Regions from separate parts of the Sulfobacillus thermotolerans genome, predicted to be linked through region 1. Evidence: riboswitches for the same ligand, from Rfam matches in the RefSeq annotation. Region 1 holds a riboswitch; each other region holds the start of a gene.
What was found. A riboswitch is a leader RNA that binds a small molecule or an ion and turns the genes downstream of it on or off. The one in region 1 is predicted to bind cyclic di-AMP.
Positions count from the first base shown of each region.

Region 2: linked by a shared signal. The riboswitch ahead of ORD20_RS01875 (ABC transporter permease) and the one ahead of ORD20_RS15290 (peptidoglycan-binding protein) in region 1 are both predicted to bind cyclic di-AMP.
Region 3: linked by a shared signal. The riboswitch ahead of ORD20_RS10350 (peptidoglycan-binding protein) and the one ahead of ORD20_RS15290 (peptidoglycan-binding protein) in region 1 are both predicted to bind cyclic di-AMP.

Region 1 is NZ_CP133983.1:2,902,896-2,906,171, reverse strand. Features, by position in the region: gene ORD20_RS15305 (ArsA family ATPase) at 1-188, opposite strand, end outside; gene ORD20_RS15300 (arsenic metallochaperone ArsD family protein) at 190-393, opposite strand; gene ORD20_RS15295 (2'-5' RNA ligase family protein) at 522-1,070, opposite strand; cyclic di-AMP (ydaO/yuaA leader) riboswitch at 1,413-1,534, shown strand; gene ORD20_RS15290 (peptidoglycan-binding protein) at 1,543-2,283, shown strand; gene ORD20_RS15285 (RNA polymerase sigma factor) at 2,660-3,181, shown strand; gene ORD20_RS15280 (WD40/YVTN/BNR-like repeat-containing protein) at 3,178-3,276, shown strand, end outside.
Region 2 is NZ_CP133983.1:394,950-398,225, forward strand. Features, by position in the region: gene ORD20_RS01860 (ABC transporter substrate-binding protein) at 1-4, opposite strand, end outside; gene ORD20_RS01865 (histidine phosphatase family protein) at 132-914, opposite strand; gene ORD20_RS01870 (hypothetical protein) at 952-1,122, opposite strand; cyclic di-AMP (ydaO/yuaA leader) riboswitch at 1,107-1,230, shown strand; gene ORD20_RS01875 (ABC transporter permease) at 1,327-2,178, shown strand; gene ORD20_RS01880 (ABC transporter substrate-binding protein) at 2,231-3,274, shown strand.
Region 3 is NZ_CP133983.1:1,990,790-1,994,065, forward strand. Features, by position in the region: gene ORD20_RS10340 (glycosyltransferase family 4 protein) at 1-1,073, shown strand, start outside; gene ORD20_RS10345 (GtrA family protein) at 1,070-1,495, shown strand; cyclic di-AMP (ydaO/yuaA leader) riboswitch at 1,744-1,879, shown strand; gene ORD20_RS10350 (peptidoglycan-binding protein) at 1,890-3,014, shown strand; gene ORD20_RS10355 (DUF962 domain-containing protein) at 3,149-3,276, shown strand, end outside.

The DNA.
Region 1 (3,276 bases):
TTGACCGCTTCTACCGGTTGAGGCTCAAGACCCACAGGCTGCCCAAAAACGTCTCCCAGATTGGACGCCGGATCTGTTGTCACCAACAGCGTGTTCAAGCCTTTTTGCGCTAGTGCGACCGCCGCTGCCGAGGACAGGGACGTCTTACCCACCCCTCCCTTGCCTGAAAACAGCAGATAATGCGTCATGTCAGCCCTCCTGGCGGCCACAAATATCTTCATAAGAGGGATACTGCCCCATTGTAAGGACAGCCCCTTCCACCGTAACAATCGGAAGCGCCTGATACACAACGGTATCGGAGACGAAGGCGTCCGGATTGTGACTCAACATATAGCGGGCTACCTGGTGCCCCTCATGTTTCAATCGTTCAATCAGGGTCGCTACTCGGACCAGTTGCTGAGTGCGAGGCCAATAAGTTCTCGGTTAATACCCGTAACCGTGATTTCCTCTTTTGTTAGATTCATGTATAATTATATCATTATCTATAAATAGCAACATGTGTGCTGGGAACATTCTTTACCTTATGATTTGATGGAGCGTCCTAGAGGAAAACTTCCCAAAATACGACAGCCTGGCACGCCCTGTTGGACATTAACCCACTCAACTTCGGAGATGTCCCAAAATAACGCAGACCGGTGTTGCTCAACCAGATGGGTGAGGCGTGCTTCAACGGCTCCCGCAGTCGCAGGATTGACGCGCGCCATGGTGATATGGGGAATAATCTCTTGATGCTTACCTTCATACGGTGGATATGTTCGAAATTTTTGCCAAATCGTTTCAAATAGCGTCATCAACTCTGGCGTTACTGTGACTTTTAAGTACAAAATCATTTCGTTGGGCATTTCAAAGCGCCCCATGTTGTCAAAATAAATCCGAAAGGGCGCCATTTTACCCAGCAAACGCTTCAACTGGGGAGCCACGATCCGAGATTTTGGCTCATCGGCAAAAGGAAAATGCACCGTGACATGTGCAGGGAGTTGCCGAGCAGAAGGGTCGCTTTGCAACCTGAACGCCTCTAGCGCGTCAGGCAAGGCTACCGGAATAATTAAAGCATTACCGTCAATCAGCAATGTGTTCCCTCCACGCTCAGTATGCCTTGTCTGCAATGAACTGATTCTCGGTCAACTCCTCTGGCAAATCTTAGGGTGAAAAAACACAGAATTTATTACCTGCCGAAAAAAATTTGTCACAATAAAACCGCATTATACCGTTTATTCTAGTGACATTTTCGTGTTTCGCCAAGTTTTTTTCCATTTCCACATCTTTGCAGCCAAAACAAATGCTGGAGTTCGTCTCCCTTCGTGCTCATTGTCGTGCATACCCGCGCCAAAATGCCTAGACGCCACGTTGTGCCCGGACAAGGCATCTCGACAGATTTCCCCGTTTCTTGTGATCCCCGTTACACTATGGGGCGTTACACCGCGCCTAATTCCTTGGGAACCGGGGGATTATTCTTTGGGTGAATCCTTTTTAGGCAGGGACGCTCGTGCCCGAACCCGTAAACTAACTCCGGCGGCGCCAAACGAGAGGAGGCATTCATTGATGGGATTGTGGAAACCTTTTGCATTAGCCATATCCGCTATGAGCAGTATGTTAATGGTATCGAGTCCTACATGGGCGCAAAGCGTCACGCTACCGGAACTCGAAGCCCAACATCCCGCGATGCAGCACACCCTATCTTATTCCGACCAAGGGCATTGGGTGATGACCTTGCAGGCTGACTTACAAGATCTCGGTTTTTCGGCTGTTGGACCTGTTGATGGTATCTTTGGCCCCAAAACCGAACAAGGGGTCAAAGACTTCCAACAGGCTGAAGGTCTGCCCGTGACGGGGACCGTAGACCCTGCAACTTGGCAAGATATTCTCGCCGGATTTCATCTCACCCCGGCCTATTCGTCTTCTGAAGGCTCCGCGGTCCAAGCATCCAATGCATCCCCTCAGACGATAGACGGCAAACCGGTGGTGGCGGTCTATCATATGACGGCAACAGCCTATGGACCGAGTGCACAAGACAACTATCCCTATGGTCCTGTTGATGCATTCGGACAACCTCTGCAACCCGGCATGATCGCTGTTGACCCCAGTGTCATCCCTTTGAAATCTACCGTCTACGTCCAAGGCTATCACGATTCTGTACTGCCCCAAAGCGGCTTTCTTGGTCAAGCCATGGATACCGGCGGCGCGATTGTCGGCGACCGCATTGATATCTTTATGGACAATGGCTCCCAGACCGTAGCCAACTTTGGCATTCAGCCCGTCACTGTTTACGTGCTGGGCCAATAACTAGGCATTCTCGCGCCAAAGGATCCGTAGTCTGGGCGCGAGAATGCTATCCATCTTTAATATCCCACATAAGCCGCGCGGCCCGGCCTCCAATTTTTAAAGGCCCGAACCACGCCGACACATATTCCGTTCCGTAGCGAGAAAGTGTTGCGGTGCTTATAATAGCTATAGGGATTGTGGTTGCACGACCGATGACGAATAATTTAAGAATGTGCAACATAATACGGCTGTGGTCTGACCATAACGACCGTGTTCAGAGCGTACATCCTCAGATTCGACATGTCTCGCTCGTTCCATTCTTGCGTATGAAAGTGTTAAGTGATGTAACCTCCTTGCATCGTCAAACGTTATGGTATTGAGACAAGAGAAAAGGGAGTTGCCTGTTACGGACGCACAGGAAGAACGACGGTTTACCCAATTTATGGAGGAATATGGAGATAGAGCTTTGCGGTATGCTTTCGTCACACTGCACGTCAAAGATGACGCGGAGGACACGGCCCAAGAAGCCTTCGTCCGTTTGTGGCGCCATACCGAACGGCACGGCGCGGACACTCTGAGCCCTGCTTTGCTTTTTCATACGATTACCAATCTTTGTCGCGACCGTATGCGTTATTACAAGCGCCATCCCGAAGATCCCACCGACATTCTCGAGGTAACTCAATCTGCCGTCGATGAGGTACCCTTACTTTTGGAGGACGTCAATGTTTTGGACGCTGTCATGAAACTCGGTGTGGTTGAACGCCAATGCATCTTATTATTTTATTATATGGACCGCTCACTAAAGGAGACCGCCGCGGCGCTCGGCGTCAGCGAACAGGTTGTGAAAACCCGTCTCTACCGGGCCCGCCAACACTTGCGTCCTTTGCTTGAACCCCTGTGGAAGGAGGGACTGTTATGAGCGAAGAACGCCACCATGACACAATCGGAGAGCTGATGGATCGGGCCATGGCTGACGGGATGGGTCTGTACTTCAAACCCGACTGGCATCCGAAA
Region 2 (3,276 bases), 590 kb from region 1:
TCACAGATCTTTCTCCTTACATCACGAATTTTTACAAAGAATTCTTTGCCATAATGGAAGTGTATGCTGAATAGCTGGTAAACACAAGAAAAAGGGACGAACGGACCATGTTGTCGACGCATATCCATTGCTTAAGAACACAAAGGAGGCGGTGAGCATGTGGGATGAAAATGGCGACGCACAAAAGATGCCGCAAGTGTTGGCGGCTCTATGGGTTCAGAGGCGCGCAGCGGCAATTGGAACCTTGGCTGGGTACGCACGGCTTGATCCCAGCGTGGTTGCCCGCGTGTTAACCGCCTTGACTCAGCGGGGGTGGGTACACGAGTATCGCCTTCCTGGTCAACCGCCGCTTTACTTGTGGGCCGGCCTTTGCACCGAGGATATGCTGAAAACCGCGGATATGATCCGGCGTATTGCTTGGGACTTACCGCGCCTTTAATGCAGTCCGCATGGGTGGCAGCAATCGTCAAGGTATGGCGTTCTCGGGGTTCCACAAAGTGGGCCAGCGCATTCAACACGCGTTGCCCCACCGCCCGAATGCTTTCGCCGCCAGGGGGTGGATTGCGATCAGGGTCTTGACGCCATGCGATAAAGGACGGGGACTCCGCTTCCTCAAGATCGCGCAGGCGCTTTCCATCCCATTGGCCTAGATTGACTTCGGCTAAATCAGGCAAAATCACGGGAGTCAAGTCATGATCTTGGGCTAAAGGGGCTAGCGTTTCTTGGGCTCTGAGCAACGGGCTTGTAACCAAATAGCGTATGGGCGCGTTATGCCATTGGTGGGCCAGTTGTTGTGCTTGAGCCCGTCCTGTTGCCGTAAGGGCTGGATCCCATGAGCGACAGGCAAAGCGACCGGCGGCATTGGCTTCGCTTTCACCATGTCGAATGAGTATGATATCTGCAAATGAGGGCAACACAGAACCTCCTGGAAAATCAGGTATGCCCATTATCTTACCCAATTTGGGGAAGAATGGGGAGCTTAAATTTTCGGTTGCGATATTTGTCAGTATAGGTCGAAATTGCCAACATCCGCTTATCCATGGTAGCCTTAAAGAGCACAAGCGTTGCATCTACAGCATATTCTAGGCTAGAGAGCGGCGTGCCAATTGAATCAATCGCCAAATCGTGTCATCACACGAACGGGGGACCCAATTTTCGGGGCGTACGCAAGGGGGCAGCCATCCGCCCTAGCCCGTCAGCTTACCTCGTCGGCTTGGAAGGCTTGGACTATGCCCGGGCTTTAGCCCGGTTTTTTCTTTGATGGGGCGACTGTTCAGTTGGATAGGAGATGAGAAGAGATTATGCATTTGCAAGGAGGCTGTTGACATGGGGTATAGCTATATGGCGTCTGATGAGCTTGACGCTGAAAGCGCCGAAGGCGCACTGGAGCAAAAAGTGTGGAAGGAAGACAAAAAGCCCTATCGTGGCTACGTTCCATGGCTCGTCGCCGTTATCATGATAGCCTTGTGGTGGGGAGTGACGGCCCTGAATCTCTTTCCTCCAACGGCCTTGCCTTCACCAGGGGCCGTTGTCCATGACTTTATCACCGTCGCGACGGTCGGTTATAGTGGGGAGCCACTGTTAACCAGTACGCTTTACAGTTTGGGGAGGATTACGACCGGATTTATAGCAGCAGTGGTCGTGGGCGTGCCGATTGGATTTTGGATGGCGTCCACGGATTGGGTGTTCTTAGCGATTGATCCGCTGTTGCAATTTTTGCGGCCGATTCCGCCCTTGGCGTACATCCCCGTCATGATTGTCTGGTTTGGCATTGGGGAGACGTCCAAGGTGGTTTTGATTTTCTTCTGCACCATCCCGATTATCATCATCAGCGCGATGTCAGGCGTTAAGAGTGTTCAAGAAACGCGCATTCGCGTAGCGCAATGCTTAGGCGCTAACAAGCGTCAGATTTTCCGCTATGTCATCTTTCCTTCAGCGCTTCCAGAAATCTTTACGGGCATGCGGGTTGGCATTGGAATTGCCTGGACCTGTTTAGTGGCAGCGGAAATGATTGCTGCCTCCAAGGGCCTAGGATGGATGATTGAGTCGGCCGGCAATGAATTACAAATTGGGGTAGTCTTTGTCGGCATCGTCATGATTGGGTTGTTGGGATACGGCATGGAGTTGATTATTCGCTCCATTGAGCACCGTGTCACACCGTGGAAGGGGAAAGCATAAACACAATCAAGATGGCAAAAACCCACAGCCATAAAATGAAGGAGGATGTTATGTGGAGAAAAAGAAGACCTTGAAGCCGTTTCTGGCCGGATTAATGGTGTTGCCATTAATGGCCATCGTGGCCGGGTGCGGCACGTCTGGGGCAGCCAGTGAACCGACGGTGACGATTGGCTACGAAAATGCGCCCGATCCGGAGTCTGTGGCGATAGAACAAAACTTTTTTCAAAAGACGATGCATGCCCACGTGGTGTTGAAGTATTTTTCCTCCGGCCCTGACGCGCTGACCTCACTTGCATCAGGATCCTTGGACTTTATGACAACCCTGGGCAATCCTCCAACAGCAGCGGCGATTGCTCGGGGTGTGCCGCTTAAAGTGGTATGGGCCATGGAGCGTTATACGACGGCCGAGGGATTGGTGGTGAAAAACGGCAGTCATATCCATTCGCTGCAAAATTTAGAGGGGAAGACGGTGGCATTGGTAAGCGGTTCCACTTCGCCTTTTGAGCTAGATACGGCGCTGGCCATGCACCATCTGCCCGTATCATCGGTGCAAATCAACAATATGTCACCGCCGGATATGGTGGCCGCGTGGAAAACGGGCCGCATTGATGCCGCCTATGTGTGGGCGCCATTTCTCAATGAAATGCAGCAAGATGATGGACATATTCTGATTTATGACCAGGATCAGGTGGACAAAGCGCCGATTTTTAATTTAGCGGTGGTCAATGCGCACTTTGCCGCTAAAAATCCCCAGCTAGTCGATGAGTTCGTGAAGGCCGAAGAGGACGGCGTAAAATTCTTTTACCAACACCCAACGAAATCGTTTGAAGACATTGCTAAACTCAATGGGATTTCTCCTGCCGAAGCGCGTAGCCAGGCGGCAGGCCTCAGCTTTACCACGCTGGCCCAGGAATTGACACCCCGCCGCTTGGGGACGGCCAGTACCGTCAAAGATTCCCTTGTGACGCGCTCGTTAACTTCAGCGGCGCAGTGGTTGAAGCAGACCGGTCAAATTTCCAGCGTCCCCCCCAATCTTAGTCAATACGTCGATCCGAGTTATTGCGAGACGGTCTATCACCAAGAACATCAGGGGTAAGG
Region 3 (3,276 bases), 910 kb from region 1:
GTGTGACCGCGACGGTGCGCGAACTTCGGCGGATGGGTCATGAGATTTTAATCGTGGCACCGGAAGGCGGAGAAGCCGAATTTGAAGGCATTCCGGTAAAGCCTGTGCCGACCTTTTCGGTTGGGTTTGTCTATGGTGGCAAGCCATGGGGATGGCCTACGCCTCGGGTTACACGCTATTTGCGGGAATTTAGTCCGGATATTGTCCATGTTGTCAATCCCTTCGTCCTGGGCATTGCAGGCGTATGGGCGGCTCGCCAATTAAAGTGTCCGCTTGTTGCGTCGTATCATACCAATATTGCTCAATACGCTGATTTTTATCATTTGGGATTCACCAAACCCGCTGTGTGGGGATTATTGCGGCTGCTACACAATCAAGCCGTTTATAATTTAGCGACATCGGCGGCCATTCAGAATGAGATCACGTCGCATGGCATTGAACGTGTCCGGGTATGGCGGCGCGGCGTTGATTTGAATGTTTTTCATCCCCGGCAACGGGACAAGTCGATGCGGGCGCGCTTAAGCTCGGGAAACCCCGATCAAATTATTGCGTTATATGTGGGCCGGATTGCCAAGGAAAAAGGGTTGGCACGCCTCTTATCGCTTTTTCAGCGCAATCCGTCGGTTCATCTGGCTTTAGTGGGGGATGGACCGGCCGTCGAGTATTTCCAGGAACGGTTCGAGAAGACGCCAACGACCTTTGTGGGTAAGTTGCTTGGGCAAGAATTAGCAGCAGCTTATGCATCCGCCGATTTTTTTGTCTTTCCCAGCACCACCGAGACGCTAGGTCTCGTCTTATTGGAGGCGATGGCATCGGGTCTGCCCATCGTGGCGGCGGAATCCGCGCCTTCTCATGAATTGATCGACCATTCAGGCGCTGGCCGATTATTTCCCAGCGATCAGCCTTATTTACTAGGCGAAATGGTGCATGGACTCATTCATGACCAGCCGGGATTAGCGGTGTTGTCCACTAAAGCGCGGCAAGAAGCGGAGAAATGGGGATGGCAGGAACCGACGAAAGAACTCGTGCAGCTGTACGAACAAGCGATCAGAGAGTTTCGGGCCGGCAGATGACGCGGCTCTACCAATTTATCCAATTCGTTTCCGTGGGATTTGGCAATGCGGTCATTGATTTGTTATTTTTTAATGGCCTCTACTGGCTATTTCCGACGCGAAACGTGGATCAGCTGGTGGTGTATAACACCATTGCTGTCATTGCCGCGATTCTTAATAGTTATATTTGGAATAGCCGTTGGACCTTCCGCCATCAAGTGCGGTCCAAGGGCAAAGATGCGGTGCGTCAGCGCGTTTTGTTTGTGATTCAGTCGGTCATCAATATTGTGGTGAACGACTTAATTTTATGGGTAATCGCGCCGTTAGTGCTCGAAGTGCACATCATTCCTCATGTCATGGCCAATAATATTGCCAAATTGGCGGCGATGTTCTTAGCATCTTTGACCAGTTTCATCATGATGAAACTGTTTGTTTTTGTCTAATCGCCCGACAGCATTAAGATTTTCTTCCAATTTCTTTTCCGTGATTTTGCCAACACCTCAATTTTTTTGCCCTTTTTCTCCCGTTTTCATGCGCATTCATCATAGGGTTTCTATTCCTGAGTCCAAATGATGGAATCATATTGGAATCGTGGGAAGCTTGTCCCTTTACGTCCTATGGCTGGCGCAGCCTGGTGTCATCTCCTCTCAGCAGCAAAGAGTGTATCTGACAGGCTTGTTAATGTTCATTACACTGGCGCTAGCCAAATTGTTGGAAACAACAACCGGGGGACCCAATTGTGGGGGTGAATCCAGCATTGGACTGGAAGGGCCACTCTCCGCGCCCTAACCCGTCAGCTAACTCCGGAGGCAATATTTCTAAGGGGAGAATGACTGCATGCGATTTGCATTATGGCAAGGAATGACCGTTGCGGGCGTCACATTGGCAGCTGGGATGATGGCTTCACAAGGTGCCATGGCGGCCTCCGTATCGGCGACCACCGCGGCGTTGGCCCAAGAGCATCCGGCAATGAACCAAGTGTTGCAACAAGGAGATGTTTCTCATTGGGTGGCCACGCTGCAAGCCGATCTGTACCTTTTAGGGTACCACAGTGTGGGTTCTGATGACGGAATTTTTGGCCCCAAGACGCTTGCCGCGTTGAAGGCTTTTCAGACGGCGAATGGATTTCAACCGACCGGTGTGACCAGTGCGCCCGTATGGCAAGACATTTTAGCGGGATTCCAATTGGTGCCCCGTTATCAAGGCCCCACAACCTTGACGGTAACGCCTCCAGCCATTTCCGAACAAGCTCATCCGGCAATGTATCAACGGCTGAGCATGGGAAGTCAAGGGCATTGGGTGGCCACCTTGCAAGCCGATTTGAAGTTGCTTGGCTATTCCCAAGTGGGGCCGACTGACGGAATATTTGGTCCTAAGACACAACAGGCACTCGAAGATTTCCAGACCAGCCAGAACCTGGCGCCTTCAGGCGTCACCACCTTTCAGACCTGGCGGCAGATTCTTACCGGATTGGGTATCTTTGGGCCAAACACTATCATAAAGCAAACCTCACAGACTCCAAGCAGCGCCAACACGACGACTGCACCTAGCAGCGCTTCGCAAACCTCTTCAGTTGACGCGGGGTATGCGCGGACGGGTCCGGTGTCGCCCAATGCCCAGTCGATTGATGGGCGCCCCATTATTGCAGTGTATCAGGTACGGGCAACGGCTTATGGCCCGAGTCTGCAAGACAATTATCCCTATGGGCCGGTTGACGCGTTTGGACAGCCGCTCGAACCCGGGATGATTGCCGTGGATCCCTCGCTGATTCCTCTCAAGTCATATCTCTATGTGACGGGGTATACAGACCCCAATTTGCCCCAAGGGGGATTTTTAGGACGGGCGATGGACACAGGTGGTGCCATTGTGGGACACCACATCGATATTTACATGGATGCTAACGCCCAGACGGTTTCTAATTTTGGCATTGAGCCTGTGACCGTTTATGTGTTAGGTCAATAAGCGTATTAAGCGGAGAATCTCCCCAGGGCGCCATGCGCTCTGGGGCTTTTTTTCTTTGGGACAGGGTTTTGCGTCCCTAGTAGGAAGGATTTTCCGTGCGTCCTCGCGAATTACTATAGAGAGGTGAAGCAGAGATGAGAATTCACTCATTTAACGAGTTCTGGCCATTTTATTTGCAAGAACACCAAAAGCCAGCCACCCGCTTATTCCATTTTATTGGGACCGGGGGAGCTATTGTGTTGCTGCTGCTTGCGCTGTTGAC